DNA from 3 places in the Streptosporangium album genome. Region 3 is predicted to be linked to each of the others. Evidence: riboswitches for the same ligand, from Rfam matches in the RefSeq annotation. Region 3 holds a riboswitch; each other region holds the start of a gene.
What was found. Region 3 has a riboswitch for cyclic di-AMP ahead of FHR32_RS46575 (hypothetical protein). Riboswitches for the same ligand answer to the same signal wherever they lie in the genome.
Positions count from the first base shown of each region.

Region 1 (10,483 bases), on a different contig from region 3:
CAAGTACAACGGTCCGGCCTCGGGCAACGCCAGGGCGGCCCTGAGCTTCGCCTTCGCCCAGGTCGGCAAGCCGTACCGGTACGGCGGCACGGGCCCGGGCGGCTGGGACTGCTCGGGCCTCATCCAGGCCTCCTGGCGCAACGGCGGCGTCAGCCTCCCCCGCACGACCTGGGAGCAGTGGAGCTGGGGCGCGAGCCGTAAGGTGTCGCTGAGCGAGCTCCAGGCGGGGGACCTCATCTTCAGCGAGGGGCTGGGGCACGTGAGCATGTACGCGGGTGGTGGGAAGATCGTCCACGCCCCCCAGACCGGAGACGTCGTCAAGGTCGTCCCGCTGTCCTCCTACGGCCGTCGCGTGGTCGGAGCCGTCCGCCCCTGACCTGCGCGTCTGTGGAGGGCCTCCTGTTCCGGGAGGCCGAGGCTCCTCTGCAGACCCCCGCGGTTCCCCGTCAGACGCGCCAGACGGTGATGCAGAGCAGGGGCGCCACCAGTACGGCAAGGGGCCCGCTGAGCAGGATGCCGGCTGTCGAATAGGCGGCGGCAGGTGCCCAGTCCGACCGCTTGTCCCGCTGGTCGAGAAGGCGTTCCACCCGGTGGACGACCGCCTTGTCCGCCAGGGCCGGCGTCCCGCCTCCGCCGGGCCGGCCGCGGGGGTGGCCCATCCGCACCAGGGCGCGAGCCAGCGACAGCTCGCCGTGGGCGCGGCGGGCCTGGTCGTCTGCCGGCATCTCCAGCAACACCGGGACGACCTCGCGGGCCGTCCGAGCTGCGCTCAGCCAGGGAAACGCCTGGCTCAGCGCGATGAACGGCAGCAGGATGAGGTCATGGCGGCCTCGTGCGTGCGCTCGTGCCTGATCACGGCCTGCAGTTCTCGCGGGCTCAGTAGGTCCAGCGTCCCCTGGCTCAGCACGATGCGGGCATGTCGTCCTGGGACGCAGTACGCCACGGGCTCTTCACTCGGCAGGACGTAGGCGTCGTGGAGGAAGGAGTGATCTGCCAGACCAGCGTGTGCATGCCGTGCGGGAAGAGCACGGCCAGCGGCGCGGCTGCGGCCACCAGGCCCACTCCGACCGCTCCCAGCCCGCCGGACAGGCCGATGGCCTGCCAGAGGACGAGCGCGGCACGGGGACACCGATGAGTCCACGGTGCGGCGGCCAAGTGTTCGGCCACCCGTCCGCCGAGCACGACGGGCGTCAGCGAGATCCCCGCGGAGATCAACCAGAGGATCACGGAGCAACTCCGTCTCGCCCCTCGAGCGCGTCCCGAAGGGCCGCGGCCACCTCGGGCGACACCGTGCCGACGAAACGGTTCACCGCCGCTTCGAGATCGCCGGCTTCGTCGAGGGCGGCACGCATGGTCTCGGCGACGAATCTTCTGGTACGTCACCCTGCACAACCTCGCCCGGCGCCACCTGCCCGTCCCCGCCGGTGTGCGCCGCGCGATCGGGGCGGTCATCGGCTACCACGCGGTCGCCCTCACCATCTGGTCCCTTGGCGTCATCACCCTGATCGGCATCCGGTTCTGGTCGTACTGGACCACCTTGGTGTGACCATTCCCGTCCGTCATGCTCGATCTTCCGGGAAGCGATGAAGGCCGCAACGCTCGCCGGCCCGTCGCTTCCCTGCCCCCTGGCCGGTGCCGGAGGTTCGGCGGCGACTTCGCGGCGATCTAGACGTATAGGACGGCCGTTCCGCGGGCCGGAGAGAAAGAGATCAAACCTGATGTGACAAATGTTACAGGAGTGGCGTTTTTTGGATCATGATCCGTGGAATGTGACGAGGGTCATATCCGGATGAGGGAACCGCATATCACGCAATGATCACGAGGTGGGGAAGAGCTTTATCGATCTCCGTATTCATGGCATTGCTTTGCCGAAATATGGTGTTCGAGGTAGCTTCTGGCGTCGCGGTGACACGCCATGTCACCGCATTGCGCGCCTGCTCCCCGGAGCAGGCGTTCCGTTAGAAATCCAACCGGCCGTCGCTCCCCCGAGGGGTTGATCCCCGTCGCGGCGGCCTGCCGAATCCGTGCAGCCAGGAGGCGCGGAACCGGGGACCCATGGGCCCTCAGAGGAGGGCCAGGGGTGAATCGGCATATGTCATGCCGTAGGGCGACTTCCCTGCCCGAATCCGTCAGCTAACCCGGTAGGCATCAGTGGAAGTCCCAAGGAGAAATCCTGTCTACCACCCTGCGTAACCCCCGTCTGTCGCGCCTTGCCCGCCTTTCCCTGGGCGGTGCCGTACTCACTCTGACCGCTTCCTCGGGAGCGGTCGTGCTGGGATCCACGACGGCACAGGCGACGGCCGACACCGGGCCCACTCTCCAGGTCAGAAGCACCGACTCTCAGGTTGAGAGGACGGTTCAGGCCCCCGCCGCCGCGGCGCGGAGCAGCGCCAAGAAGGCGAAGGCCAAGAAGACCACGTTGAGCAGAGCCGCACTGCAGAAGGTGAAGGCCGGTAAGGCGGTCTCGGCGGCCAGGAAGCAGATCGGCGATCCGTACCGGTGGGGAGCCTCCGGTCCCGGCGCGTTCGACTGCTCCGGGCTCGTCCAGTACGCGTGGCGCAAGGCCGGTGTGACCCTCCCCAGGATCACGACCAGCCAGTACCGCGCCGTCAGGAAGAAGGTCTCGTGGAGCCGTCTGCGCCCCGGTGACCTGATGTTCTTCTACGGCAAGGGCCACGTGGGCATGTACGTCGGCAAGGGCAAGATGGTGCACTCGCCGAGCAGCGGCAAGACGGTCCGGTCCGTGAGCCTGAAGGGGTACTACAAGTCCTCCTTCGCCGGAGCGGTCCGCCCCGGCGGCTGACCGAGGGAATCCGGCCCCGTCCGTCCTCCCGGGGACGGACGGGGCCGCTCCATGTCCGTCAAGTAGCATCGGCTCATATGTCCGTCCCGAGAGGGCGCCGCGCCGTGCTCACCGGGATGCTGGCGCTGATGAGCGCAGGCCTGGTCACCGGGGCGGAGCCGCCTTCGGGGGAGACGCGCGGCCCGTGGCCCGGCGCCGCCACCGTGGTCCGCGGTGAGGACTCCGTCGTGATCGGCCACCATGTCCCGCCCGCGCGCCTGCGCGACCTGGCCTCCAGAGCCGACCGCGCCCGCCGGGCCGTCGGGCGGATCTGGGGACCGGTCCGGGCCGTGATCCTCTTCCCCGCCACCGACGCGGAGGCGGCGGCGCTCGCGGGCGCCGGAAGCACCCGTGGCCTGGCCGCGATGGCCACCTCCGACCGGGTGATCGTCCTGCCGTCGGGCTACGCGAGGCTCAACGAGACGGGGCGGGACGTGGTGATCGCTCACGAGCTCACGCACCTGGCCACCGGGGCGACCCGGGGCGGCCGGGTGCCGATGTGGCTGTCGGAGGGGTTCGCCGACTACGTGGGATACCGCGACTCCGGGATCGGGGTCCGCGAGGCCGCCGCCGAACTCGCCCAGGAGGTGCGCGCGGGCCTGCTGCCCACCCGGCTGCCCGTGGCCGCCGACTTCGCCCCCGGCGCCCCGAGGCTGGCACAGGCCTACGAGGAGGCGTGGCTCGCCTGCCGCTACATCGCGGAGCGCTTCGGTGAGAAGGCACTGGTGAGGCTCTACGGTAGCGATGTCGGCAGCGCGCTGGGCCTGTCGCAGGCGGAGCTCACCGCCGCGTGGCGTGATCACCTCCGGAGGGAACTGGAATGACGCGAACCATGACGGAGGCGCGCCCGGATATCCGGGCGGCGGGGTGGGCGCTGGCCGCCCTCGGCGTGGTCACGCTGGCGGTCGTGGCGTTCACCACGCCCTGGCGGGTCCTGCCCGCCACAGCCCCGCCTCTCGTCCCGGACCCGGCCCGTGACTTCACCCCCGGCCAGGTCGCCCGCGCCGACACCTTCGACGCCGCGGTCAGCGCGCCCGCCTACCTCTCGCTCGGCCTGACCCTGGTGGTGGCCGGGATCCTGGTGGGCACCCCGCTGGGCGCGTGGCTCGTCGGCCGGCTGAGGGGCCCGTGGTGGCTGAGGGCGTTGCTGGGCGTCCTCGTCATCTCGGTGGCGGTGGCGGTCCTGCGCTGGCCCCTGGGAATGTGGTCGGAGACCCAGCTGCGCGCGTTCGGCCTGTCCACCCAGGACTGGCTGTCCTGGACCGCCGACCGGATCAAGAACATCGGCATCGGGACCGCGCTGACCGCGATCATGGTGCTCGCGGTGGTCGCGCTGGCACGCCGCTACCGGCGCTGGTGGATCCCCGCGGCGATCGGCGCGTTCACGCTGACCGTGGTCGTCTCCTTCGCCTACCCGGTGGTGGTCGAACCGATCTTCAACGACTTCACGCCGATGCCCGCCGGGCAGCTCCGCGACGACCTGCTCACCATGGCCGCCCGCGACGGGGTGCCCGTCGAGGATGTCCTGGTGGCCGACGCCTCCCGGCGGACCACCGCGCTCAACGCCTACGTCTCCGGGTTCGGCGCGACCCGCAGGATCGTGGTCTACGACACGCTGCTCCGGGCGCCCAGGGACGAGGTCGAGCTGGTGGTCGCGCACGAGCTGGGCCACGCCAAGGCCGGTGACGTGCTGTACGGCACGCTCGTCGGCGGCCTGGGCGCGGCCTGCGGGGCGTGCCTGCTCTACCTGCTGACGTCCTGGAGGCCGCTACGGCGGCGCACCGGCTCCGACTCGGCGGCCGATCCGAAGGCGGTGGGACTGCTCATGGGACTGCTCAGCCTGGTCACGTTCTTGTCCGGCCCCGCGCAGAACCTGGTGAGCAGGCAGATCGAGGCCCGCGCCGACGTGCACGCGCTGGACCTGACCAGGGCCCCGGCCGTGTTCGTCTCCATGCAGAAGCGGCTGTCGGTGACCAACATCTCGGACCTGACGCCGGACGCCCTCGAATACGTCCTCTACGGCTCGCATCCCACGGCGCCCGAGCGCATCGCCATGGCGCGTTCGTGGGCTCGGCTGAACGGCATCCGGGAGCCGTGAGCCGGGCGCTGATCGTCACCAACGACTTCCCGCCCCGGGCCGGCGGCATCCAGTCGTTCGTGCACGGTCTCGCCGCCTGCCGCCCGCCGGGCTCGGTGGTCGTCTACGCCCCGCGGTGGACTGGCTGCGACGGCTTCGACGCCCGCCAGCCGTACCCCGTCGTGCGGCATCCCACCTCGCTGATGCTGCCCACGCGCGCGGTCGCCCGCCGGGCCGTGGAACTGGTCGCCGAGTTCGCGTGCGAGACGGTGGTGTTCGGGGCGGCGGCCCCGCTCGGCCTGCTCGCCCCCGCGATGCGCGCCGCCGGGGTACGGCACATCGTCATGATCACCCACGGCCACGAGGCGTCCTGGACGCAGATCCCGCTCGCCCGCCCCCTGCTGGCCAGGATCGGCGGCCACGCCGACGTGGTCACCTACCTGGGGGAGTACACCCGGCAGAGGCTGGCCCGCGTCATCCCCGCGGGCAAGCTGGTACGGCTCGCGCCGGGCGTCGACACCGGCGTGTTCCGTCCGGACGCCGACGGCAAGGAGGTACGCGCGGCGCTGGGGCTGGGGGACCGGCCGGTCGTGGTCTGCCTGTCCCGGCTGGTCCCGCGCAAAGGACAGGACGTCCTGCTGCGGGCCTGGCCCCGCGTGCTGCGCGCGGTGCCGGAGGCCGTGCTGCTGATCGTCGGCGGCGGGCCGTACCGCAGGACCCTGGAGCGGCTGGCCCGGCCGGTGGCGGACTCGGTGAGGATCATCGGACCGGTGCCGCCGGCGGCGCTGCCGGCCCACCTCGCCGCCGGCGACGTGTTCGCCATGCCCTGCCGTACCAGGTTCGGCGGCATCGACGTGGAAGGGCTCGGCATCGTCTATCTGGAGGCCTCCGCCAGCGGGCTGCCCGTGGTGGCGGGCGCGTCGGGCGGGGCTCCCGACGCGGTGCTGCAGGGGGAGACCGGCCTGGTCGTGGACGGGACCTCCCCGGCCGAGGTGGCCGGGGCCCTCGTCGGACTCCTGCGGGCCCCGGAGCGGGCCCGGGCGATGGGGGAGCGCGGGCGCGAGTGGGTCACCCGGGAGTGGGGCTGGGATCTCGTCGCGGCCCGGTTCGCCCGGCTGCTCGGCCCCGCGCCCTGAGGCGCCTCCCGCCCGCGGCGGGCCGGGACGCCCGCCGCGGCCGGAGCGGCCGTCAGCCGTACAGGGAGTCGACCTGCTTGGCGAAGTCGCGCATCACGACGTTCCGCTTGACCTTGAGGGTCGGGGTGAGGTGCCCGCTCTCCTCGGTGATGTCGATGTCGAGCACCGCGAATTTCTTGATCTGCTCGGCCTTGGAGACCGACGCGTTGGCCCTGTCCACCGCCTTCTGCACCTCGGCGAGGATCGCGGGGTCGGTGCTGAGGTCGGCGAGGGTGGCCCCGGCCCTGCCGTTGGCGCCCTTCCACTGCTCCAGGGCCTCGGGGTCGAGCGTGACGACCGCCGCGACGAACGGCCGGTCGTCGCCGACCACCATCGCCTGGCTGATCAGCGGGTGGGCCCGGATGAGGTCCTCCAGCGGAGCCGGGGCGACGTTCTTGCCCGCGGCGGTGACGAGGAGCTCCTTCTTACGGCCGGTGATGCTCAGGTAGCCGTCCTTGTCGAGTTCGCCGATGTCGCCGGTGTGGAACCAGCCGTCCGTGTCGATCGCCTCGGCGGTGGCCTTCTCGTCGTTCCAGTAACCGTCGAAGACGTGACGGCCCTTGACCAGCACCTCGCCGTCCTCGCCGATGCCGATCGTGACGCCGGGGAACGGCTTGCCGACGGTGCCGATCTTGTTGGCGCCCGGGATGTTCACCGCGGACGGCGCCGAGGTCTCGGTCAGGCCCCAGCCCTCCAGGATCTGGATGCCGGCGCCGCGGAAGAAGTGCCCGAGCCGCTCGCCCAGGGCGGACCCCCCGGACACCGCGACCCAGAGCCTGCCGCCGGTGGCGGCACGGAGCCTGCGGTACACCAGCCTGTCGAACAGGGCGTGCTTGAGCCGCAGGCCCAGCCCGGCGCCGCCCGCCGACTCCGCCCGGCTCCATGCCACGGAGACGTCGGCCGCGACGTGGAAGATCTTGCCCTTGCCGTCGGCGGCCGCCTTCTGCTCGGCGGCGTTGTAGACCTTCTCGAACACCCGCGGCACGCCCAGCAGGAGCGTCGGCCTGAAAGTCTGCAGGTCGGGGCCGACGTTCTTCATGTTCGGACTGTGCCCGAGGACCGTGCCGGTCTCGACGGCCACAACCTGGATGATCCGGGCGAAGACGTGCGCGAGCGGCAGGAACAGCAGCACCGCCTTGTCCTCCGTGACGAAGAGCTGCTCCAGCGGGCCCCGCGCCACGTTCCTGGCGGTGAACAGCAGGTTGTCATGGGTCAGGGCGCAGCCCTTGGGCCTGCCGGTGGTGCCCGAGGTGTAGACGATGGTGGCCAGGTCGGCGATGCCGCGGCCGGTCCTGCGCTCGCTCAGCGTCTCGTCGGACACCTCGGCGCCGCCCGCGGTCAGCTCGTCCAGGGCGCCGTCGTCGATGCGCCAGACGTTCTCGAGCTCCGGCAGCTCCTCCAGCACCTCCCGGACGGTCTCCTCGTGCGAGGACAGCTCCACGAAGACGGCCTTCGCGCCGCTGTTGGAGACGATCCACTTGACCTGGTCGGACGAGGAGGTCTCGTAGATCGGCACGGTGACCGCGCCGGCCGCCCAGACGGCGTAGTCGATCACGGCCCACTCGTAGCGGGTGCGCGCCATCAGGGCCACCCGGTCACCGGGTCCGACGCCCGCCGCGATCAGCCCCTTGGCCACGGCGGCGACCTGATCGCGGAACTCCCCGGCGGTGACGGCGATCCAGTCGTCGCCGGCCTTCCTGCGGAGGCTGACGGTGCCCGGCTCCCGCTCGGCGCGCTGGAACACCGTGTCGGTCAGGTTGGCTGAGGAGGGGACATCCACCAGTACGGGGACGCTGTACTCGCGCACGGGTCGCTCCTGAAGACGCACGGATCAATGGGATGCCTGAAGCTATCGCGATAAGTTACGCGCGGGTAGATCCGTGCTCCAGACGGTGCCGAAGGCGATTTCACGGTATCAGCCACGCGATGCCGCGCCCCCGGACCGCCCTTCCACCACCTGCGTCGCATCTAAGTTGTTACTTATGTCCGTATTTTGCCAACAGTTAAGATGTCCGGCATGCGGGTTCATGTCGTCAGCGATGTGCACGGAAGGGCCGACGCCCTGGCTCGTGCGAAAGACGGTGCCGACGCGCTCGTCTGCCTGGGCGACCTGATCCTGTTCGTCGACTACGACGACCACTCCCAGGGGATCTTCCCCGAGCTGTTCGGCCGGGAGAAGGCCACGCAGCTCATCACGCTCCGGACGGCCAAGCGGTTCGACGAGGCACGGGCCCTGTCGGCCGAGCTCTGGGCGTCACTGGACGGCGACCCCCGCGACCACATCGAGCGCTCCGTCCGCCGGCAGTACGACGAGATCTTCGCCGCCATGCCGACCCCGGCCTATCTCACCCACGGCAACGTGGACCTGCCGCGCTACTGGCCCGACTATCTGAGGGAAGGCCACCACCTGCTCGACGGGCAGACCGTGGAGCTCGGTGGGCTCCGGTTCGGCTTCGTCGGGGGCGGGCTGCGCACGCCGTACCGGACGCCGAACGAGATCGACGACGAGGAGTTCGCGCGCAAGGTGGAGGCCGTGGGGGAGGTGGACGTGCTCTGCTGTCACATTCCCCCCGCCGTCCCCGAGCTGCTCTACGACGTGGTCGCCCGGCGCTTCGAGCGGGGCAGCGAGGCCACGCTGGAGGCGATCCGGCGGACCCAGCCGCGCTACGCCCTGTTCGGCCATGTGCACCAGCCCCTGGCCGCCCGCACCCGGATCGGCAGGACAGAATGCCTCAACGTGGGGCACTTCCGCGGCAGTGGAGTTCCCTTCGTCCTTGAGTGGTGAGCCGGACGCCCGCTGGGAAAGGCTGAACGAGTACGGTAAGCCCATGGCTGATCGCACCACTTCAAGCATCATGATCGGCGCGGGCCGGTCCCCCATCATGACGGTGATCGCAGACTTCGCCTCATATCCGGAGTGGGCGGGCCAGGTGAAGTCGGCGCGGGTCCTGTCCACCGACGAGGACGGGCTCCCGGCCACGGTCCGGTTCGTCCTGGACGCGGGCGTGATCAGCGACGAATACACCCTCGCCTACACCTGGCACGGCGAGGACTCCGTCGACTGGAGCGTCGCCGAGGCCGGGAAGATGGTCTCCGGGCTCACCGGAAGTTATCGTCTCGCGGGCGGGGGCGGCGGCACGGAGGTGACGTACGAACTCGCCGTCGACCTGAAGGTGCCGATGATCGGCATGATCAAGCGGAAAGCGGAGAAGGTCATCATCGACACCGCCCTGAAGGGACTGAAGAGGCGCGTCGAGGCCTCGTGAGGAGGCCGGACCGTCGGGCCCGCGGGGCGGAGGCCGGACCACCGGGAAGGGAGGGCGCGTGAGCAGGGTCCTGCTGTTCACCGGCAAGGGCGGCGTCGGCAAGACGACCGCGGCGGCGGCCACCGCCACGCTCGCGGCCCGGTCAGGGCGGAAGACTCTGGTGGTCTCCACCGACACCGCCCACTCGCTCGCCGACGCGCTCGGTCTGACCGCCGGCGGCGAGCCCACCGAGGTCTCGCCCGGCCTCTACCTGCACCAGGTGGACACCCAGAAGGCGCTGGAGCGCCAGTGGGGCGATCTGCGCGACTACGCCAGGGGCTTCCTCACCGAGCTGGGTCTCGACGAGATCACCGCCGAGGAGATCACCGTCCTGCCGGGTGCCGAGGAGGTCATCGCCCTGCTGGAGCTCCGTGATCAGGCGCGGAGCGGCCGCTGGGACGTCGTCGTCATCGACTGCGCGCCCACCGCCGAGACGCTCCGGCTGCTCGCGCTGCCCGAGGCCCTCGACTGGCACGTCAACCGCCTGCTGCCGGTCGGCAGGCGGCTCCTGCGCACGCTCTCCCCGCTGGTCCGCCGGGTGGCGCAGGTCAGCGTGCCCGAGGACCACGTGATCGGCGCCGGGGAGCGGCTCCACCGCGGCCTGATGGAGGTCCGCGAGCTGCTCACCGGCCCCGACGCCAGCGTCCGGCTGGTGCTCACCCCCGAGGCGGTCGTGCTGGCCGAGGCCCGCCGCACGCTCACCTCCCTCAGCCTGTACGGCTACCGCGTCGACGCGGTGATCGCCAACCGGGTCTTCCCCGCCGACGGCGCGGATCCGTGGCGGCAGAGGTGGGTGGCGGCCCAGGCCAGGCACCTGGCCGACGTCGAGCAGTCCTTCGCTCCACTGCCCGTCCACACGGTCCCCTACCTGGACGCCGAGCCCATCGGGACCGACGCTCTCGCCGCCGTCGCCGAGGCGATGTACGGCGAGGCCGACCCTTTCGCCCCGCCCACCGGGGATCCGCCGCTGCGGATCACCCCCGAAGGCGAACTGATCCTGGCACTGCCGCTCGCCGAGAAGGACGAGGTGGACCTGGCCCGCAAGGGCGACGAGCTGATCGTCAACGCGGGCTCCTACCGCCGC
Region 1 covers NZ_JACHJU010000002.1:786,654-797,136, forward strand. Annotated here, with positions in the region: gene FHR32_RS27405 (C40 family peptidase) at 1-376, shown strand, start outside; gene FHR32_RS27410 (M48 family metalloprotease) at 447-737, opposite strand; gene FHR32_RS47370 (M48 family metalloprotease) at 791-943, opposite strand; gene FHR32_RS27420 (hypothetical protein) at 901-1,227, opposite strand; gene FHR32_RS46155 (hypothetical protein) at 1,224-1,352, opposite strand; cyclic di-AMP (ydaO/yuaA leader) riboswitch at 2,005-2,163, shown strand; gene FHR32_RS27425 (C40 family peptidase) at 2,270-2,803, shown strand; gene FHR32_RS27430 (hypothetical protein) at 2,881-3,666, shown strand; gene FHR32_RS27435 (M48 family metallopeptidase) at 3,663-4,940, shown strand; gene FHR32_RS27440 (glycosyltransferase family 4 protein) at 4,937-6,055, shown strand; gene FHR32_RS27445 (AMP-dependent synthetase/ligase) at 6,108-7,901, opposite strand; gene FHR32_RS27450 (metallophosphoesterase family protein) at 8,112-8,879, shown strand; gene FHR32_RS27455 (SRPBCC family protein) at 8,923-9,360, shown strand; gene FHR32_RS27460 (ArsA family ATPase) at 9,419-10,483, shown strand, end outside.
Region 1: it holds a riboswitch for cyclic di-AMP, as region 3 does, so the genes downstream of both, FHR32_RS27425 (C40 family peptidase) here and FHR32_RS46575 (hypothetical protein) in region 3, are expected to answer to the same signal.

Region 2 (10,483 bases), 290 kb from region 3:
ATCAGCGCGCACATCCGGTCCCAGTCGCGGAAGTCCTCCGGCGTGACGTCGACGGGCAGGCCCGGCACGCCGGTCGAGTGGGTCAGGGCGTGCCGCACGGTCGCGGCCTCCTTGCCGTGGGCGCCGAACTCCGGCCACAGCTCGGCGATCGGGGTGTCGTAGCTCAGGGCGCCGCGCTCGGCGAGCACGTGCACCACGGTCGCGGTCACCCCCTTGCCGGTCGAGGTGCTGTAGAACGGGGTGCCGGAGGTGACCGGACGCCCGGTCCCCGGGTCGGCCACGCCCGCCACGGCGTCGACGGCCAGCTCACCGTGCCGGTACACGGCGACCTGCACGCCCCTCTCGGCTCCGGACTCGACCAGCTGGTCAACGGCTTCCTGGACGTGCTTCTGCAGATCGCTCACAGGGGTTTCCTTCCCGAAGGCGGATCGCCGGGCGGCGCGGCCCGGACGGCTCCTCGATGGTCGGAGCACCGGGCCGCGGGAGCGCCGGACGTGTCCGTCGCGCCGTCGCAGCCCGTCAGGTGCTCACCATTGAGACGGCGGAGCCGCGGGAAAGGAATCGCCGCCGTCCGTCACAGCGCGGGCGGCAGGCCGAACGCCGGGAACAGCCCGTGACCGTAGGTCGTGATCTCCGCCACCAGGTCGCCCTCGACCCGCAGAACCGCGAGCCAGGAAGGCAGGTAGGCGGGCTCTCCCGGCCGCCGGAGGTAGGCCGCGGCCGCAGGCTGCCGGTTCGCCCAAGTGGGCAGGAGCCGCCAGTCGCCCCATGCCTCTGGACCGATCATGGCGGGTGTCCAGGCCGCGACGATCGCCTCGCGCCCTGCCAGCCAGATCGGCGCCGGCGGCATCGTCTGCCAGGCGTCCTCGCGGAGCAGCGCGGCCAGGATGGAGGGATCGGCCTGCTCGACGGCGTCGATGTAGCGCTGAAGCAGCGCGCGTTCGGCACCGCTGGGGTCGGCCGACGGCGCCCACTCCAGCCGGCGCGGGGGCAGGTGCTCCCTCATCACCGGCCGGGCCCGCTGCAGCGTGCTCTTGACCGAGGCGACGCTCACCTCCAGCAGCGCCGCGGTCTCCGGTGCCGACCAGCCGAGCACGTCGCGCAGGATCAGCACCGCCCGCTGCCTGGGCGGCAGATGCTGGATGGCGGCCAGGAACGCCAGCTCGATCGTCTCCTTGGCGATCAGCGCGGTGGCCGGTCCTGCGTCGTCCGGGGTGATCGGATCCAGCAGCCGGTCGGGGTAGGGCTGCAGCCACGAGACCTCGGCCGGGGGCACGGCCATGGCCGGATCGGCCATCATCGGCTCCTGGCGCGGTCGCGGGTGGCGGGGGAAGCGGTCGAGGAAGTCGAGACAGGCGTTCGTCGCGATCCGGTACAGCCACGCGCGGAACGTGGATCGGCCCTGAAAGCCCTCCCGTCCGCGCCACGCGCGCAGGAACGTCTCCTGCACCAGATCCTCCGACTCCTCGAACGAGCCGAGCATCCGGTAGCAGTGCACCCGCAGCTCATGCCGGTGGTGTTCGACGAGTTCGGTGAACGACGACTCATCGGCCGTCCGCGCCGTGGCCGCGAGCGAGTCCTCCTCGCCCCTGATCGGTGGGGTCTCCGCACTGACCATGATCACCCTTCCCCTCGTGTGCCGGTCCGCCCGCCGTGGCCGGCGGCCGTCGCGACCGTGGACAGGCGGAAAAGCTATCGCGACCGGCCGACAGCGCGTCCCGGGGAGAAGGGCCCGACGAGAGGGGGATGAGACGCCAGGACACCCTGGCGCCGGCGCCAGGGCCGGGGCAGGTGCCGCGGGCCGGGCCGGCCCGCGGCACCTCAGCTGCTCAGGAGGTGGCCTGGAGCATCGTGGGAGCGGGGGCGGCGGCGAGCTTGGCCTGCTCGATGGAGAGCTTGACACCCTTGCGGTCGGGGCGGACGGCGCCGGCGAAGCTGCTGCGGCGCCAGGAGGTGAGCTTCTCCTCCTTGACCACGTCCCCGGTCTGCGGGGCGTGGACCATGTAGCCGGGCCTGCTGATCATGCCGACATGGCCGAGGCCGTGGAAGAAGATCAGGTCACCGGGCCTGAGGTCCTTCCAGGCGACCTTCTTGTGGAACTCCGCGTACTGGTCGTAGGTCACGCGGGGCAGCTTGATCCCGGCGGCACCGTAGGCGCGGAGCATCAGGCCGGAGCAGTCGAAGCCGCCGTTGCCGGTGCCGCCCCAGACGTACGGCGTGCCGCGCTTGGACATGGCCCACTTCACGGCCTTCTTCCAGGCGGGTACCGGAGCCTTGGCGGCGAGGGCCGCCTTCAGCTTGGGGCCGGTGAGCGTCGGGACCTCGGCGGCGGGCGTGGGGGAGGTGGGAGCCGGGGCTTCGGCGGCGGGGGGAGTGGGGGTGGGAGAGGGGGTGGGGGTGTCCGCCAGGGCGAGGGAGGGGGTCGCGAGCACGGCGGCGCCGGCGACGAGCAGGGGCAGGACGCGGGGATAGATCTTGCCGGACAAGATGGTTCCTTCCATAAGGCCGGCCGGGTTAGCTGTCGGGCTCGGGCGTGGAGGCCGCCCTACGGCGCGAGAAGCGCTGATTCGCCCCAAGGGATCCCGTGCAGGCGGCCCGGGACATGGCTCCGACTGACGGAGCGAAACGTCCTGGACGGCCGTGGATCCCGGAAGTGGTTCCCCGGCTCCGCTCAGGCCGAAAAGGGGGAACGGCCTGCACGGATTAGGCATCGGTTCGAATGCAGAGGACCATAACGAAACTTCACGAAAGGGTCAAGACTGCACAAAACTGGACAAAACGATCAGGGGTGTCCAGGGGTGCGAAACGTCCGATGGGTGAGATCAGTGTTCGATTACCGAGACGGGCCGGTAAGGTGCCTGCATGGACGCGCGTAACATTCGCCTGGCAGTCATCCCCGGAGACGGGATCGGAGTCGAGGTCGTCACCGAGGGTCTGAAGGTCCTCGAAGCGGTCGGCGCGAAGGTGGAGACCACCACTTACGATCTTGGCGCCAAGCGCTACCACAAGACCGGTGAGATCCTTTCCGAGACGGTCCTGGACGAGCTGCGGGGATACGACGCGATCCTGCTCGGCGCGATCGGCGACCCCAGCGTGCCCCCCGGCATCCTGGAGCGCGACCTGCTGCTCAAGATCCGCTTCGAGCTCGACCACTACGTCAATCTCCGCCCGGTCAAGCTCTTCCCCGGGGTCGAGTCCCCGCTGGGCAAGGCCCGCCCCGAGGACGTCGACATGATCGTCGTCCGCGAGGGCACCGAGGGACCGTATGCCGGGGCCGGCGGCGTGCTGCGCCGGGGCACGCCGCACGAGATCGCCACCCAGGAGTCGGTGAACACCGCGTTCGGCGTCGAGCGGGTCGTCCGCTACGCCTTCGACAAGGCGCTCGGCAGGACGCGCAGGAAGCTGACGCTGGTCCACAAGACCAACGTGCTCGCCTACGCCGGTGACCTCTGGGCCCGCACATTCGACCGGGTCAGCCTGGAGTATCCCGACGTCGAGACCGACTACTGCCACGTCGACGCGGCCTCGATGTTCTTCGTCAGCCAGCCGGAGCGGTTCGACGTGATCGTCACCGACAACCTGTTCGGCGACATCCTCACCGACATCGGCGCCGCCATCGCCGGGGGCATCGGCCTGGCGGCCAGCGGCAACGTCAACCCCGACCGCACCGCGCCGAGCATGTTCGAGCCCGTCCACGGCAGCGCCCCCGACATCGCGGGCCAGGGCAAGGCCGACCCGACCGCGACCATCCTGTCCGTCGCCATGCTCCTGGACCACCTCGGTCTGTCCGGCGAGGCCGCCCGGGTCGAGCAGGCGGTGGCCGAGGACCTGGTCGAGCGGCTGGCCGGCTGGGCCGGGCGGACCACCCACGAGATCGGCGACGACATCACCGCCCGAGTAGCCGGCTGAGAGAGCCGCCTTCTTTCACCTCAGACGCGCCTGGCGGCTCACGAGCCGCCAGGCGCGTCTTCGTCTGTCCCGGCACTGCCGGTATGCGACATCAATGCAGTAGTTTCCCGTTACCCGGTCCATTGCAGAATGGACCCAAGGGCAGACCGCCACAAAGAGAAGGATCTCCGTCATGACCACCGCTCAGAAGCTCAGCTTCGACGTGCAGCTCTCCGACCACGCGCGCACCGCAGCCGAGCGCGAGCAGGTATTGGCGAGCCCCGGATTCGGGCAGACCTTCACCGATCACATGATCTCGATCGACTACACCGAAGGTGAGGGCTGGCGCGACGCACGGCTCATGCCGTACGGCCCGCTGACCCTGGACCCGGCGACCGCGGTCTTCCACTACGCCCAGGAGTTCTTCGAGGGTCTGAAGGCCTACCGCCAGGAGAGCGGCGCGATCGCGTCCTTCCGGCCGTACGCCAACGCCGCCCGCTTCAACCTGTCGGCGGCGCGGATGGCCATGCCGGAGCTGCCTGAGGAGACGTTCGTCGAGTCGCTGGAGCTCCTCGTCCAGACCGATCGCGAGTGGGTCCCCACCACCCCGGGCCACAGCCTCTATCTCCGCCCCTTCATGATCGCTACGCAGCCCGCGCTGGGGGTCAACTACCCCTCCAGGAACTACCGCTACATGGTGATCGCCTCCCCGGCGGCCGCCTACTTCGGAGGGGGCAACGCCGTCTCGGTCTGGCTGTCCACCGAATACACCCGGGCCGCGCCCGGTGGCACCGGCTTCGCCAAGTGCGGCGGCAACTACGCGGCCGCCTTCGTGGCCCAGCGCCAGGCCGTCGAGCAGGGCTGCGACCAGGTGGTCTGGCTCGACGCGGGCGAGCACCGCTACGTCGAGGAGATGGGCGGGATGAACCTGTTCTTCGTCTACGGCGACCGCCTGCTCACCCCGGCCCTCACCGGCACGCTCCTGCCCGGCATCACCCGCGACTCGATCCTCACCCTCGCCTCCGACCTGGGCCTGACCGCCGAGGAGGGACGCCTGTCGATCGAGGAGTGGCAGGCGGGCTGCGAGTCCGGCGAGCTCACCGAGGTCTTCGCCTGCGGCACGGCGGCGGTCGTGACCCCCGTCGGCTCGGTCAAGGGCGCCGACCGCGCCTGGACGGTCGGCGACGGCAGCCAGGGCCCCGTCACCGCCCGGATCCGCGAGGAGCTGGTCGGCATCCAGTATGGTTCCCGCCCCGACGCGCACAGCTGGGTCCACAAGATCTGCTGACCCGCACATGAGGGAAGCCCGGCCTCCCACCCGGCCGGGCCTCCCTGTGCGTACGGCCTACTCCTCGATCAGCTTGCCGGTGTCGATCGTGAGATTCCACGGTGCCGGGAGATCGAGGGGGTCACCGAGTTTCACGAGGGTCTCGTGGGCGTAGCCGGTCTCGCTCGGTCTGCTGAGCAATCTCACCTGGTTCTTGAACGCGTCGATCACCAGATACAACGGAACATCCGCTGCGGCGCAGTTTCTCGGCTTGACGACGTGGTCGGGTTTGTAGCGGTCTTTCTGGACGCCGAGGAAGAGTTTGAGATCCCATACCGGCAGCCACTCCCGTTCCGTCATCGAGGGGATGAGTTGGAGGAGGAGCCAGTAGATGACCTTGGCGTGGTCGAAGGTGGCCGACTCTCTCACCACGATCCGACCGTTGATGATCTCGACCTTGCGGCCCGGCCACCGGTCACACTCGTCCTGGTAGCGCTGGTCGAGTTCTTCTCGATCTGACATGTGCTTCGCCTCGCGACGGTGCAGAGTCTTGGGCATGGCTCCGTCATCCCCTCCAGGCGGGTGGGCGCAACGTGTTTGACACGCAACTAAAAGTAATCGTAAAGATTCCCGCCCGCCCGGCGTTCGGGGAAGTTCTCGTCAGTGCTTTCGAATCATGGTGAGCCCGTCGGCGATGGGCAGGATCAGTGAGGTCACCCGGCCGTCGGCCATGACCATGTCGTTGAACTCGCGGATGGCCCGGGTGCTGTCGTCGCCGGCGGTGGGGTCGGCGACGCGCCCGCTCCACAGGGTGTTGTCGACGAGGATCAGGCCGCCCGGGGCGAGGCGGGGCAGCAAGGCCTCGTAGTAGACGGGATAGCCGATCTTGTCGGCGTCGATGAACGCCAGGTCCACGGTCTGCTCGGGAGGGAGTTCCTTCAGGCGTTCGGCGGCGGGGCCGACCCGCAACTCGATGCGGTCGGCGACCCCCGCCTTCTCCCAGTAGCGCCGGGCGATCGCCGTCCACTCCTCGCTGACGTCGAAGCAGCTCAGCCTGCCGCCGGGGGCCAGTCCCCGGGCGATGCAGATGGAGGAGTAGCCGGTGAAGGTGCCCACCTCCACCACGTTCCTCGCGCGGCCGAGCTGGGTGATCATGGTCAGGAACCGCCCCTGGTCGGGGGAGATCTGCATGCCCGCGCTCTCGCCGGTGGCCTCGCGGGTCTCCAGGGCGAGCGCGTCGAGGACGTTGTCGGGCGGGGTGGTGTGTGCGATGAGGTACTGCCCGATGGCCGGGTCGAGATAAGTCGCCTTCATGCCCGCCATTCTCCTCGCCGATCGCCGGCCCGGGGCGGGAATCCGCCCCCGTGTCGGCGGCCGGGAGGGGCGGCCCGCCGTCGTGCCGGCGGGCCGTACATCTCGGATCCTGAGATCGATGTGTCAAATGCTGTCTGCGTGTGGCAGACTCCGAAGCATCATGTTCTACGGTCTGCTCATTATCGGCAGGCGCGCTGGCTGAAAAGGGACACCGCCAGCGCGCAGACCTCTCACGTCCGTGAGGGGTTTTTTTGTTTCTCAGAGCCGGATGAGCGCGCGGCGAATCATCGAACCCGCGAAGGAGACTGACATGGCCGACGACCGCTTCCACGTGTACGACACCACGCTGCGTGACGGTGCCCAGCAGGAGGGCCTCAACCTCACGGTGGCGGACAAGCTGGCCGTCGCACGCCACCTGGACGGCCTCGGCGTCGGTTTCATCGAGGGTGGCTGGCCCGGCGCCAATCCGAAGGACACCGAGTTCTTCAGACGGGCTCAAACAGAGCTCGACCTGAAGCATGCGCAGCTCGCCGCGTTCGGCGCGACCCGCCGAGCCGGAGTGAAGGCAGCCGACGACCCGTTGGTGGCCGCCCTGCGCGAATCCGGCGCGCCGGTCGTGACCCTTGTCGCCAAGAGCCACGACCGGCACGTGGAGCTGGCCCTCCGCACGACTCTCCGGGAGAACCTCGCGATGATCCGCGACACGGTCTCCCACCTCCGCGCGGAGGGACAGCGGGTCTTCCTCGACGCCGAGCACTTCTTCGACGGCTACACGTCCAATCCAGCCTACGCGCTGGAGGTCCTGCGCACCGCCGCCGAAGCGGGCGCCTCGGTCATCGCCCTGTGCGACACCAACGGCGGCATGCTCCCCGACGAGCTGGCCGAGGTCGTCCACGCGGCCGTGCAGACCTCCGCCCGGGTCGGCATCCACTGCCACGACGACACCGGCTGCGCGGTGGCCAACACCCTGGCCGCGGTCAAGGCGGGCGCCACCCACGTGCAGGGCTGCGCCAACGGGTACGGCGAGCGGTCCGGCAACGCCAACCTGTTCACCGTCGTGGCCAACCTCCAGCTCAAGCGGGGCTTCGACCTCGTCCCGCGGGAGGCGCTGGCCGACATGACCCGGATCGCGCACGCGATCACCGAGGTCACCAACGTCACCCCGAACTCCCACGCCCCCTACGTGGGCGTCTCCGCCTTCGCGCACAAGGCGGGGCTGCACGCCAGTGCCATCAAGGTGGATCCCAACCTCTACCAGCACATCGACCCGGCCGAGGTCGGCAACGACATGCGCATGCTCGTCTCCGACATGGCCGGCCGCGCCTCCGTCGAGCTCAAGGGCCGCGAGCTGGGCTACGAGCTGTCTTCGGAGATGTCGCGCGAGCTGGTGGACAGGGTCAAGGACCTGGAGTCCCGGGGCCACACCTTCGAGGCGGCCGACGCCTCCTTCGAACTGCTGCTGCGCGACACCGTTGCGGGCGAGCGCCGGCGCCACTTCGAGGTGGAGTCCTGGCGGGTGATCGTCGAGCGCACCCGCGACGGCGAGCTGGTCAGCGAGGCCACCGTCAAGCTGCACGCCAAGGGCGAGCGCATCGTGGCCACCGGCGAGGGAAACGGCCCGGTCAACGCCCTGGACAGGGCCGTCCGGCTGGGACTGGAGAAGCTCTACCCCGAGCTCGCGGAGGTCGAGCTGATCGACTTCAAGGTGCGGATCCTGGAGGGCGCCCACGGCACCGACGCGGTCACCCGGGTGCTCCTCACCTCCAGCGACGCGACCGGCGAGTGGGCCACCGTCGGCGTCGACGAGAACATCATCGAGGCCTCCTGGCAGGCCCTTGAGCAGGCCGTCACCTACGGCCTGCTCAAGGCGGGCCACCCCGCGGGCTGATCCGGTCCTCGCGGCATACGGCCCGGCCGTACGCCGCGAGGCTCCTGAAGGCCGGGCCGTACCCCGCTCGAACCGTCAGGGAGGGGTCAGGAGAGGTCCGCGCCGCCGACCCGGAAGCCGACCGGGCCGGTGGAGGTCTCCAGGTTCACCTTGCCGCCGGAACAGGAGACCGAGGGCTTGTCGGTGCCGGGCACCACGATGGTGAGCAGCGGGCCCGCGGAGGCGGGGGAGACGACCGTGGGGGCGGGCTGCTTCTTCAGGTAGGCGGGGGAGACCCAGCCCTGGTAGGGAGCCGACCGGCCACGGACCACCTTCAGCCCGCTGACGGGCTTGCAGGAGGGCATCGACACCTGGACCAGCGTCGCCTTCCAGCCGGTCTTGTCCTTGACCACGACCCGGCCGGCGCTGTCGGACACGACCGACAGTTCGGGGGCGAGGTGCCAGAGGTTGCCGACCTTGGAACCCTTGGGGACCGTGTCCAGCACGGCCATCACGTCCTGCCCGTGGTTGACCAGCACCGAGCGGGTCCTGGGCACGCCGTAGGCCCTGTCGGTCAGCCGGTAGCTCTGCCGGTCGTCCTTGATCGAGGACCTGCTCAGCGTGGTGGCCGTGCCGCCCCGGAACGCGGCGCCGGCGACGGAGGGCGTGTTGTGCGCCTCGGTGGACATCGTCCAGCGGCGGTAGCCGGTGTTCTCGTAGGAGTGGAAGCCCACGTCGACCAGGACGTCGCGGCCCTGGGCGTAGTAGGTCACGCCGAGGTGGTCCTCGTGGCCGTGGTACTTCAGGCCGGGACCGAAGCGGATGGAGTAGAACGCCGACTCGGGCTTGTCCCAGGCGGTGCGCCCGTAGACGTAGCCGTTGCCGAACACCCGCACGGTCTGCTTCGGGTGATCGTAGCCGACCGGCCGCACATCCGCGCCGCCGTCCCCGATCGGGACCATGAAGCCGTTGGGCTGGGTGGAGTGGGAGATGAAGTCCTCCAGCGACTCCCAGCGCCGGGTGATCTCGCCGGGCACCTTCCGGCCGCACTCCTCGATCCGGTCGATCGCGACCTTGAGCCGCTCGTGCACGTAGATCGCATAGCGCGGGGCCTGCTCACGGAGCACACCCTGGGAGTCGACGTCGAGTTTCACCGTCTCGGTCAGCCGCTTGACGGCGAGACCGGACCACGTGCTGTTGCCGTACCGGCAGCCGATGCCGAGCAGCGCGATGTCCTGGTCGATGCCGTGGTTGTGGCCCTTCTCGTACAGGTTCGGGTTGGACAGCATCGTGGCGTGCTCGGCCAGGCTCCTGGACAGCCAGGACGCGTTGACGTGCTTGCTGAGGCAGACCAGGGCGGGGGCGCGCAGCGCGATCGGGTGCTCCTGCCAGGCGTAGGAGCTGGCCTTGGGGCCCCCGCGCCGGGGGTTGTCCGTCACCCAGTCCTTGGCGATCTCGGTGGCACGGGTCAGGTAGGCCGCCTCCCCGGTGGTCTCGTAGTCGGCGACCAGGCGGCCCATCCAGCGCAGGGAGTGGAACACCATGCTCCACGAGCGGTTGTGGTAGGGGTCGGTACGCCAGTTGACGTCCTTGCCCACCTTCACCGGGGAGAGGCCCAGGAACTCCAGCTCGCCGTTCATGATGTCCGGAGACGTCGGGGTCGCCGGTAACCAGTCGCCCTGACACTCGGCCGTGCGTTTGACCCGTGCCGCGGCCTCCGCCGTGCCGGTCGCCGCGCCGCAGGTCACGAGGAGAATGAGCGAGAGGATGAGTGCTTCGGTGCGGCGGCGCACGCCAGTTCCTTCCGGGCTGAACGAAGAGGGCGGATCATGCTGTCCGAATCCGATCAAACCGGTCAAGCTGGACGGACCTCTTTCAGCACATCGTTAGCAACTAGATGCGCGCCCGGCGTTTAACCATGATTCGACGCGTCCGCCCGCCGTGGCGGGTCCGCCGAAGGTCTCGCGGCCGGCGGCCGGAGGACTTCCCCGCCCGGCTCCGGGCCGAGGTGCTGGAGCGCAACCCCCGGCTGGGGCTCGGCGAGGAGCTCATCGCGTGCTTCAGGGACCAGGCGGGGCGTAAGCCGGACAGCCTGGCCGCGACGTTCGTCCGCAACGGCCTCGCCGGCCGCATCGAGGCGAACGCGC
Region 2 covers NZ_JACHJU010000001.1:1,368,074-1,378,556, reverse strand. Annotated here, with positions in the region: gene FHR32_RS06585 (serine hydrolase domain-containing protein) at 1-404, opposite strand, end outside; gene FHR32_RS06580 (sigma-70 family RNA polymerase sigma factor) at 575-1,618, opposite strand; gene FHR32_RS06575 (C40 family peptidase) at 1,830-2,486, opposite strand; cyclic di-AMP (ydaO/yuaA leader) riboswitch at 2,489-2,720, opposite strand; gene FHR32_RS06570 (3-isopropylmalate dehydrogenase) at 2,863-3,909, shown strand; gene FHR32_RS06565 (branched-chain amino acid aminotransferase) at 4,082-5,176, shown strand; gene FHR32_RS06560 (PDDEXK family nuclease) at 5,234-5,677, opposite strand; gene FHR32_RS06555 (O-methyltransferase) at 5,816-6,469, opposite strand; gene cimA (citramalate synthase) at 6,780-8,357, shown strand; gene FHR32_RS06545 (heparinase II/III domain-containing protein) at 8,444-10,129, opposite strand; gene FHR32_RS06540 (hypothetical protein) at 10,255-10,483, shown strand, end outside.
Region 2: it holds a riboswitch for cyclic di-AMP, as region 3 does, so the genes downstream of both, FHR32_RS06575 (C40 family peptidase) here and FHR32_RS46575 (hypothetical protein) in region 3, are expected to answer to the same signal.

Region 3 (10,483 bases):
CCCGGGGCCGGTGCGAGGTCGTCCACGGCAAGGCCGTGGACGAGCCCCGGCCACTGGGCTCGATGTTCAAGCTCTACGTGCTGGGCGCGGTCGCCGAGAAGATCCGCGACGGCGGGCTGAGCTGGGACACCAAGCTCACGATCAAGCCCGAGTGGAAGAGCGTGGGCGAGGACGGGCTGGTCGACCGGCCCGACAACAGCACCACCACGGTCCACGAGGCGGCGAAGCTGATGATCTCGATCAGCGACAACACCGCCACCGACATCCTCATCCACACGGTCGGGCGCAAGGCCGTCGAGGCCAAGGTGCGCACGTGGTCCGGCCACGTCAAGGAGAACATCCCCTTCCTCACCACGCGCGAGCTGTTCCTGCTCAAGGGCGTGAACTATCCCGCGCAGGCCAAGACCTATCTCGCGCTCAACCCCGCGAGGAAACTCGCCTACCTCAAGAAGACGGTCGCCAAGCAGTCGCTGTCGGACATCAAGATCTGGACCACGCCTCGCGAGAACGACACGCTGGAGTGGTTCGGCTCCCCGCGTGACGTCTGCCGCGCCTACGCGGGACTGGTGAAACTGAACTCCAAGCAGCTGAACGAGACACTGTCGGCCAACGACGGCAGCCTCAAGCTCGCCCCGGAGAAGTGGCCGACGGTCTGGTTCAAGGGCGGCTCCGAGGTCGGGGTGGTGAACACGAGCTACCTCGCCCGCTCGGCCAGGGGGAAGGTCTACGTCGTCACCACCATGACCGCCAACCCCCAGACGGCCATCAACGAGAACACGGCCGTCCCCGAGATCATCTCGCTGAGCCGGGGCGCTTTCGCACTGGTCGAGGCCAGGTGACCGGGTAGCTCCGCGACCGCGGCGTCCCTGGCGCCGCGGTTCTGGCCCATCATGGAATAGTTGAAGAATCAACTGAGTTGATGACAGCGAATTCCAGAGAAGGAGACCGAGATGCCCGCCGTGACCGTAGAGAACCCGCTGACCCTGCCCCGCCTGCCCCAGCCGCTCGACGCGGTGCGCGAGCGCGAGGTGCTGACCGTGACGACCGCGCCCAGCGGCTTCGAGGGCGAGGGCTTCCCCGTCCGCAAGGCTCTCGCGACGATCAAGCCCCAGTATCTCGACCCCTTCATCATGATGGACCAGATGGGCGAGGTGGACTACGCGCCGGGTGAGCCCAAGGGCACCCCCTGGCACCCGCACCGGGGCTTCGAGACCGTCACCTACATGATCGACGGCGTGATGGACCACGCCGACTCCCACGGCGGCGGCGGCACGATCTCCGACGGCGACACGCAGTGGATGACCGCCGGCGGAGGCATCCTGCACAAGGAGGCTCCCCCGGAGTGGCTGGTCCAGAAGGGCGGCCTGTTCCACGGCATCCAGCTCTGGGTGAACCTGCCGGGCAAGGAGAAGATGGTCGAGCCGAAGTATCAGGACATCGGCAGGTCCAACGTCGTCCTGCTCAGCAGCCACGACGGCGGAGCGCTGGTCCGGCTGATCGCGGGCGAGGTCGGCGAGTTCACCGGCCCCGGAAACACGCGGACGCCGATCACCCTGCTGCACGCCTCCCTCAGCCCCGGCTCCCGGCTCACGCTGCCCTGGCGCAAGGACTTCAACGCGCTGGCCTACGTCCTTTCGGGACGGGGCGCGGCCGGCGCCGACAGGCAGCCGATCGAGTCGGGCCAGCTCGCGGTCTTCGACGGCTTCGGCACCCTGCCCGGCCTCGGGACCGAGGGCGAGAGCCTCACCCTGTGGGCATCCGGCACCCAGGAGAGCCGGAGCCCCAACCTGGAGGTCATCGTGCTCGGCGGGCGGCCGATCGGCGAACCTGTCGCGCACTACGGCCCGTTTGTGATGAACACCCAGGAGGAGCTCGTCAAGGCGTTCGAGGACTACCAGGCCGGCCGCCTGGGCACCATCCCCGCCGGTCACGCCTGACCCCGGCATAGCCGGCGGACCTCGGGGCGGCGGTCACCGCGGCCACCACGGCGTATCGCCGCCCCCGTTGTGCCTCGTCAGGACGGACCGTCACCGTCGTCATACCGTCGATGCAACACTGATCGTCTTACACTCCTGGCCGGGCACCGTGGCGAGGGATGTGCCTAGCTTTCGGTGAGGGTGACGCAGGCGACCCGAGGGCCCGCGGTGCCCGCGTCGGCTCCGGCCCTCACGGTCGGCTTGGCGTGGATCACCAGGGAGTGGGGCACCCGGTCAGGGGCGAACGCCCACTGCTGTTTGGCGGTTGCGGTGGCGGCGCCCTGGGCGTCGGTGGTGAAGTCCAGCCACACCTCGTTGGTGGCGCTCGCGTGGGAGTGGACGTGCTGGTAGTGCGGACCCGAGTCGTCGGGCTTGATCCCGCACGGGGCGATGTGCAGGTGCGCGCCGTAGGTCCGGTTGGGCAGCAGCCCTCCGACCGTGACCGTGGAGGTGGCGAGCACCGCCCCCGACTCGGCCACGACCTCGGCCGAGGCCCCGAGCGGCGCCAGCTTGGTGTCGTAGGTCACGGCCAAGGCCTTGGGGGCCGGCTTGGTGAGCGTGCCACCCCCGGCGAGCCGGATCCCCGTGGGGCTCGGATCATGTGCGACCGGATGGGTGGTGACGGTCGTCGACTGGCCGCCACAGGCCACGCTCAGCAGACCGACGGCGGCGAGAGCCACGAGAACGCGCATCCAACAACTCCTTGACCAGACACGGATCAGACACGGCGAGCAAGGGACCCACTGTAACGAGTGATCAAGCAATCACAGTGGGTATTCGCATTGTCCGATCCGCGCGAGTCCCGCGGCTCCCGGATCCGTCAGGCGTGGGACGCGGCGATCGCGTCGATGCGGGCGGCGAGGGTGAAGTCCATCTCGGTCAGGCCGCCGGCGTCGTGGGTGGACAGGGTCAGGTGGAGGGTGCGCCAGCGGATGTCGATGTCAGGGTGGTGGTTGAGCTTCTCGGCCTCGACGGCGACCTCGTCGACGATGCGGATCGCGGTCGGGAAGTCGGAGGCTTTGATCGTGCGGCGGATCTCGTTGCCCTCGCGCCGCCATTCGGGCACGTCGGCCAGTCTCCGGTCCACCGAGGAGTCGTCAAGCAGGTCCATCCGTCCAGGAGATCACGTCTGCGGCGGACGCACAAAACCAGACGGCCCATCGGCGCGTCCGACAACGGAGTGGACCGGCGGACGTGGCGCGGACGCTCCGGCTCCGACCGGAGCCGGAGCGTGGGCCGTCGCCACCGTCGGACACGGCAGCCATACAGAGGTTTGCTGCTTAGCGCGATATAGCCATACTTTTGCTGACATGTTGCTGGCGGAGCAGCGTCGTCTGCTGTGTGAATACGGCCGCAAGGCCGCCGAGACCGGGCTGGTCGTCGGCACGGCTGGAAATCTGAGCGCCCGGGTCGGCGACCTGGTCGCGGTGACGCCCAGCGGGGTCTCCCTCGACCGGCTGGAGCCCGAGGCCTGCCCGGTGATCGACGTCGGGGGCCACCTGGTCGAGGGGGAGCTGCAGCCGTCCTCCGAGACGCCCATGCACCTGGCGCTCTACACGGACACCGGTGCCCAGGCCGTCGTGCACACCCACTCCACCTTCGGCACGGTCATCGCCACGACCATGACCGAGCTGCCGCCGATCCACTACAGCGCGCTGCTGCTCGGCGGCACCGTCAAGGTCGCCGACTACGCCACCTTCGGCACCCCCGAGCTGGCGGACTCCGCCAGGGCCGCCCTCAAGGACAGGCGGGCCGCGCTGCTGGCCAACCACGGCGGGGTCACCGTCGGCGACGACCTGCACGGGGCGTTCGAGGCGACCCGGCTGCTGGAGTGGCTCTGCGAGGTCTACGTGCGGGCCAAGGCCGTCGGGGAGCCCCGGGTGCTCACCGAGGAGCAGCTCTCCGCGGTGGTCCAACGGGCCTTCTCCCCTCCCGTCTTCCCTCGCCGGCCCGCCAGCCCGTGAAGACCGGCCCCACCGCCTCCCCACCGACTCCCGACCTCGTGAGGATCGACATGCCCCTGCAGCTCACCGGCGCCCCCGGCGACCCGGATCTGATCCGCCTGCCCTGGGACGTCCCCCTCGAACAGTGGCCGGCGCACCACCTGGTCTCGCTGCCGCGCGGCATCTCCCGTCACGTGGTGCGCTTCGCCCGGCTCTCCGGCAGGGTCTACGCGATCAAGGAGATCAGCGAGTACTACGCCAAGCGCGAGTATCGCCTGCTGTGGGACCTGCACCGGCTCGACACCCCCTCGGTGGAGCCGGTGGCGGTGGTCACCGGGCGGACCGGCGCGGCCGGGGAGCCGCTGGACTCCGCGCTGATCACCCAGCACCTGCAGTTCTCCCTGCCCTACCGGGCCGTCATGTCGGGGACGCTCCGGCCCGACACGCTCACCCGGCTGCTCGACGCGCTGGCCGTACTGCTGGTCCGGTTGCACCTGAGCGGTTTCTACTGGGGCGACTGCTCGCTGTCGAACGTCCTGTTCCGCCGGGACGCGGGGTCCTTCGCCGCCTACCTGGTGGACGCGGAGACCGGCGAGCTCCATCCCATGATCAGTGAGGGCCAGCGGCTGTACGACATCGACGTCGCGCACACCAACATCTTCGGCGAGATGCTCGACCTGGAGGCCGGCGGCCTGCTCCACCCCTCCACCGATCCCGAGGAGGTCGCCGACTCGGTCTGCTCGCGCTATCACGCGCTCTGGGACGAGCTCACCTCCGACGAGATCATCGAGGAGGTCGACTGGCACATGATCGACCAGCGGATCCGCCGGCTGAACTCCCTCGGCTTCGACGTCGCCGAGATGATGGTCCGCCGCAAGGCGGGGACGGGGCGGCTGATCGTCCGCCCGAAGGTCGTGGACGCGGGTCACCATCAGCGCAGGCTGCTCCGGCTCACCGGCCTGGACGTGGAGGAGAACCAGGCCAGGCGGCTGCTCAACGACCTCGACTCCTTCAGGGTGTCGTACGGCCTGCGGTACGAGGACGAGGCGATCGTGGCCCACCGGTGGCTGGCGGAGGTCTTCCATCCGACGGTGGAGGCCGTGCCCCAGGAGCTGCGGCTCAAGCTGGAACCGGCCCAGGTCTTCCACGAGGTGCTCGACCACCGCTGGTTCATGTCCGAGGCGGCCGGAAACGATGTCGGCCTTCCTGTCGCCGTGGAGTCTTATGTGAAGAACATTCTTGTTTTCAAGCCGGACGAGCAGGCACTTATCACCGAAGACTGATGGGCGATTTCCCCTCCGGGATATACATCCTTATACGCGGTTATTAAATCATTCACCTCCGCGCACATCAGTTTCAAATGGGACACATGGTTCCCTCGAGATATCCCTACGCTGGCCGGGCGACGTCGTGAAGTCGTTGGCGAGGGAGCCCCCGTGCTTGGAATCGAAGACTGCCTCACCGAGGTCATGGCCATCCCCGGAGCGCTGGACGCGATCCTGATCGACCAGACCAGCGGGACGGCCGTAGGGGTCGGCGGCAGCCGTCGGACCGGCGTGGAGCAGTCGGCCGCCGGGTTGAGCGAGACCCTGCGAGCAACCCTGGACGGACTCGCCACAACCTCCCCCAGCGGAACGGTCCGGATCAGCGACATGATCATAACCACGGATAGCGGACATCATTTATTAAGGCCACTGGAAACGGTTTTCGACGGCCCACTGGTGATTTACGTCCGGCTCGATTTGGAGCGCTCGAATCTGGCCCTGGCCCGCCACCGTCTTCAGGCGCTGTCCAGCCGCCTGATAACGACGTGAGCCATGCCGACCGTGGAGAGCGTACTCAGCGGGCTGGCCGACGACCGCGCCACCGGTGCGCTCCGGCTGGGCAAGGCCGGGATGCTCTATCTCACCGGTGGCCGGGTGACCTACGCCGAGAGTCCGGCCGCCCCCCGGCTGGAGGATCTCCTGACCTCCGGCCGCAGAATCTCCGCCCATGCCGTACGGCAGGCCAGGCAGGCCGCCACCGAGGACCGGTGGGGCGGTGAACTCCTGGTCGCCCAGGGCGTCCTCACCCGGGGCGAGCTGGAGTTCTGCGTACTGAACTCGGTGCTCGACGCCGTGTACTTCCTGTTCGAGGCGACCGGTCACCGGCCCAGGTTCCGGCGGGGAGACCGGCACTGGCTCGGGCCTCAGTGGTATTTCGACGTGACCGGACTGCTCCGGGAGTGCAAGCGAAGGAGGGCGCAGTTGAACCAGGCCTGGCCGTCCGACGAGCTGGACGCGCTCCCGGTCGTCCCGGTGGGCCGCGTCACCGCCCAGCGGGTGGTGCTGACCTCGCTCCAGTGGGAGGTGCTGGTCGGCGCCGACTCCGCGGCGACCCCGGGGGACCTGGCGCGCAAGCTCGGCCGCCCGGCCTACTCGGTGCTGCTCGCCGTACGGCAGCTCGCCGCGGCAGGGCTGCTGCACACTCCCCAGGCCGGATCCGGCACCGTACCCGGCGCGCTGCCCAAGCGCGTGAAGAACGGCGCCGGAGGCCCCGGGGAACCGCCGGACACCGCGACGGGCGCCACCGGACCGTCCGCGCCGCTTTCGCCGCTTCCGCACGCGACAGGGGATCCCGCCGACGTCAACCTGCTCATCCGGCTCAGAGACGCATTGGAGGCATTGACGTGAGCCTGGTCCGATGCCGATGAGGCTCCGGACGCTGAAGCTGCTCGGAAGGAGGATGCCAGTGGAACTGCGTGACGAGATACAGCGGGAGATGGCGCTGCTGCGTGAGCGCATACCCGATGTGAACGGGAGCATCGCCTGCAGCGTCGACGGCCTGACGATAGCCAGCGATCTGAAAGAGGACGTCGAGCAGACCGGCGCGCTCTCCTCGGCGGTCCTGGCCCTCAGCCGCCGGCTGATGAGCATGGCCGGCAAGGGCACCTTCGAGGAGACCTTGATCTCCGGAACCAACGGTTACGCGGCCTTCTACGCCGCCGGCCCAAAGATCGTCCTCACAGTGCTGGCCCGCCCGGGCACCAACCTCGGGCTCCTGCGACTGGAGGGTCGCAAGACGGCGGTGACTCTGGCCGCCATCACATCCCGCATATCGATATCTCAGTGAATCGGAGACGCAAATGGGCAACATGGACATCTCGCTCAAAGAGATGATGGGGATCGACGGCGCCCTCGGCGCGGTGGTCGTGGACTACAACAGCGGCATGGCTCTGGGTGCCCTCGGTGGCTCCAAGGACCTCGACCTCCAGATCGCCGCGGCCGGCAACACCGAGGTCGTCAAGGCCAAGATGCGGACGATGGAGTCACTTGGCCTCAAGGACGGCATCGAGGACATCCTCATCACGCTCAGCGGTCAGTACCACGTGATCCGCCCGGTCAACGGCCGGGGCGGCAAGGGACTCTTTCTCTACGTGGCGCTCGACCGCGCCCGGGCCAACCTGGCGCTCGCACGGCACATCATGCGCGGCATCGAGGAGCGGCTCGAGGTCTGATCCTCCGGTACGGCCCGCACCCCGGGAGGCGCGGGCCGTACCGGAGCTCACCACCCGGCGGCGGTGAGCTCGTCGATCGCGTCGGCGAACTCGGGCCAGAGCGGGCGGGGCAGATCGTGGCCCCTCCGCGGGGTCCGCTCCTGCCTCTGATCCGGCATACGAGCCGGCGGATGCTCACCGGAAACCGCCCGGAGAGGCACCAGGAGGGCTCGGCCCTCCCGCCGATTACTTGTTGACCACCGTGGGCGGGGTGGCCGGGTTGTTGTCGACACGGCCCCACGCGCCGGCGGAGAACGGCACGGGCTGGTTCTTCTTACCCGGGCCGGTGCCCCACTTGGTGATCACGTAGTCGACCTTGATGTGGCCCGCGCCGCCGTTGCCGTCCACACCGAGCGTGTCGGGGTTGAACGTGCCGCCGGTCAGATCGGCGAAGGTCTTGGCGTCAAGGTCGATCATGACACCGCTGCTGGAGGGCACTCCGGGACCGCGGTCGCCGACGAAGAACTTGACCTTCTTGCCCTGGTAGACGACATAGCCCTCGGTCATCAGCGGCCAGCTCGGGCTGGCGATCATGCCCTTCTGCATCGGCTTGCCGCTCGCGGGCAGGCCGGTGTCGCCGGCGCGGCCTGAGGAGTCGTCCCAGAAGTACGAGGCCTTGGTCGAGCCGTTCAGCAGGACGACCTCGGAGCCGGACTCGGAGCCGGGCTTCGCGGAGGTGGTCTTGACCATGGCCGGGGCCGCCAGGGAGGCACCCTTGACCGCGATGGGGAGCACGGAGGTGGTGTCGGCCGTGGCGGGAAGCGCGGAGGGGAGCACCGAGACGACGCTCGCGGAGGTGAGAACGCTCGCGCCGAGGAGAGCGGCGACGACATATCGGTTCTTGCGTATGCCAAGGGAGAAGCGCATGGGAGGAAGACTCCTTCGCGAGGGAACGGGGAGACGCGGGTGCCACACAGGAGAGGCACGGGCGGATACGCGCTCACAGAGAGAGAGGAAGTGCCGGCGGTCCCGGGCACTACGCGAGGCGCGTCGGGGGGCGCCGCGTTCGAACGCGGCAATGAAGTCTTAGGAGGCCGGTACGGATGAGGCAGATACCAGCGGGAAGGGAGCGCAACGTCCCATGAGTGATGTCCTCTCCATCTCGTCTACCGGGTTAGCTGACGGATTCGGGCGGTGGAGTTGCCCTACCGCCGCATGATCGCGGCGGATTCACCCCATGAAGTGGGTCCCCGGTTCCCATGGCCCTGACGGCTTCCGGGATTCGACGCCGGCCGGCCGCTCCTTCCGCTGAAGGGCAGGTCGCCAACCGAACACAAATAGGACACTAGCGCCCATTCGAGGACAAAGCAAAACAAAACCCATGATAGACCCAGAAGATCTACCTTTATCGGCCAAGAAAGCCCTATTAGCCACCGCTTGACCTTCCGGACGGTGCGTCGAACCGGCCGGAACCACCGGGAAAACCGTTCGGCAGTTTCCGTTGATCATGCCTATGAGCTGGGCATTCTTCCCGATGACAGCCAAAGGAGGGATGATTCGACGAATATTCGCACGATCAATGCGAGGGGCACGGCGACCGGTACGCCGATCCTTCTGTCAACGCTTCTTTTTACCTCCACACAGGCCCATCGAGCAGGGAAATGGCACATCAACCGGTCGGAGCACACCCTCTGGAAGATCCAGAAGCGTCAGGACCGCCGCGGGTAAAGCCTCGGTCATGACCGGCGACCCCCAGCCGCTGTAGCGTGTACGGGTGCTGATCGCCTTCGGCTGCGCGGTGCTGTTCGCGGCCCTCTACGCGCTGGCGATGTACAGCACGGCCGGGCCGGCGGCACTCGGAGCGGTCGCCGTGACGCTGGCCGTCGCCCTCGTAGCCGTCTTGCACGGCCAGACACTCCGGGACGCGGCCGACCTCGAAGCCATCCGGCGCGTCCTGCGAGCCGACAAGCTCATCCTCGTCGGCCGTTCCTGGGGCGGCTCACTCACCGCGCGCTACCTGGCCGCCCACCCCCGGCACGTGGCCAAGGCGGTCTTCGTCTCTCCGGGAGCGCTCCGGGAAGGCGCCTACCCCGCCCACGCGCTGGTGCCCGACGACGAGGCCGACCCCCGCCCCGCGCTCCGCTCGGCCAAGGTCCCGGCGCTGATCCTGCGGGGCGAGTGCGACTACCTGAAGCCGGAGGTGGCCGAGGACTACCGGCGTACCCTGCCGGGCTCCACGCTCGTCGCTGTCGCAGGCGCGGGCCACTCCATCACCACCGAGCAGCCCGAGTATCTCCCGCTGCTCCGAGACTTCCTGCTCAGCTGATCAGTCCCACCAGAACGACCAGGCGTTCCTGCCTCTGATCTGCTCCGCGTAGTCGACCAGCGTCCCCGCGCTGTAGATGACGCTGTCGGGGCAGAACGTCCAGTGCTCGGCGGCGACGTGCAGGGCGTGTTCCGGGGTGACCGGGGGCGCGGCGACGCTCAGGTCAAGGGTGTTGAAGCCCATGCCGACCACTCGCACGCCGAACCTGTCCTCCCAGCTCCGCACCACGGCCGCGAGCGGGACCATCCACTCGTTGTGGTTCAGCGCGCCCTGCCACCCCATGACGGCCAGCGCGTCGGCCCCCCGCTCCGCCGCGACCAGCCCGAGCGGGGTCCTGCGCTCGGCGACCATCCCGGCGTACCAGTCGGCGACCACGCCGGGATCGGCGGCGAGCTCGCCGGACGGGGCCGGGCCGGGACACCGCGGTCCGAACGGGTCAAGCAGCTCCAGCTGGTCGACATGGGCCTTCTCGGTCCAGTCCGACCACACCTCGGCCATGAAAGCGGCGGGGTGGTAGTTGTCGATCTCGGCAACCGCGTCCGGGGCGATCTGGCCCGCCGACCACGGCTGGACGGAGTCCTCCAGCAGCACCGGCCACAGGCCCGAACGCCCGTGCTCCCCCCGTAACTCGGTCCAGAGCTCGCCGGCGACCGCCTCGTCACTCAGCCAGAACGCCGGACGGTGGCCGGCCACAGACCCCGCGTAACCGGGATCGGGCCACACCACGTCTCCGGGCGGCAACGCGGTCGCAAGCGTGCGTCCC
Region 3 covers NZ_JACHJU010000001.1:1,082,194-1,092,676, forward strand. Annotated here, with positions in the region: gene FHR32_RS05095 (serine hydrolase) at 1-839, shown strand, start outside; gene FHR32_RS05100 (pirin family protein) at 951-1,937, shown strand; gene FHR32_RS05105 (superoxide dismutase family protein) at 2,102-2,668, opposite strand; gene FHR32_RS05110 (4a-hydroxytetrahydrobiopterin dehydratase) at 2,797-3,087, opposite strand; gene FHR32_RS05115 (class II aldolase/adducin family protein) at 3,287-3,940, shown strand; gene FHR32_RS05120 (DUF4032 domain-containing protein) at 3,991-5,202, shown strand; gene FHR32_RS05125 (roadblock/LC7 domain-containing protein) at 5,356-5,733, shown strand; gene FHR32_RS05130 (DUF4388 domain-containing protein) at 5,737-6,591, shown strand; gene FHR32_RS05135 (roadblock/LC7 domain-containing protein) at 6,644-7,030, shown strand; gene FHR32_RS05140 (hypothetical protein) at 7,044-7,415, shown strand; gene FHR32_RS46575 (hypothetical protein) at 7,641-8,321, opposite strand; cyclic di-AMP (ydaO/yuaA leader) riboswitch at 8,543-8,692, opposite strand; gene FHR32_RS05150 (alpha/beta fold hydrolase) at 9,169-9,720, shown strand; gene FHR32_RS05155 (DUF4253 domain-containing protein) at 9,721-10,483, opposite strand, start outside.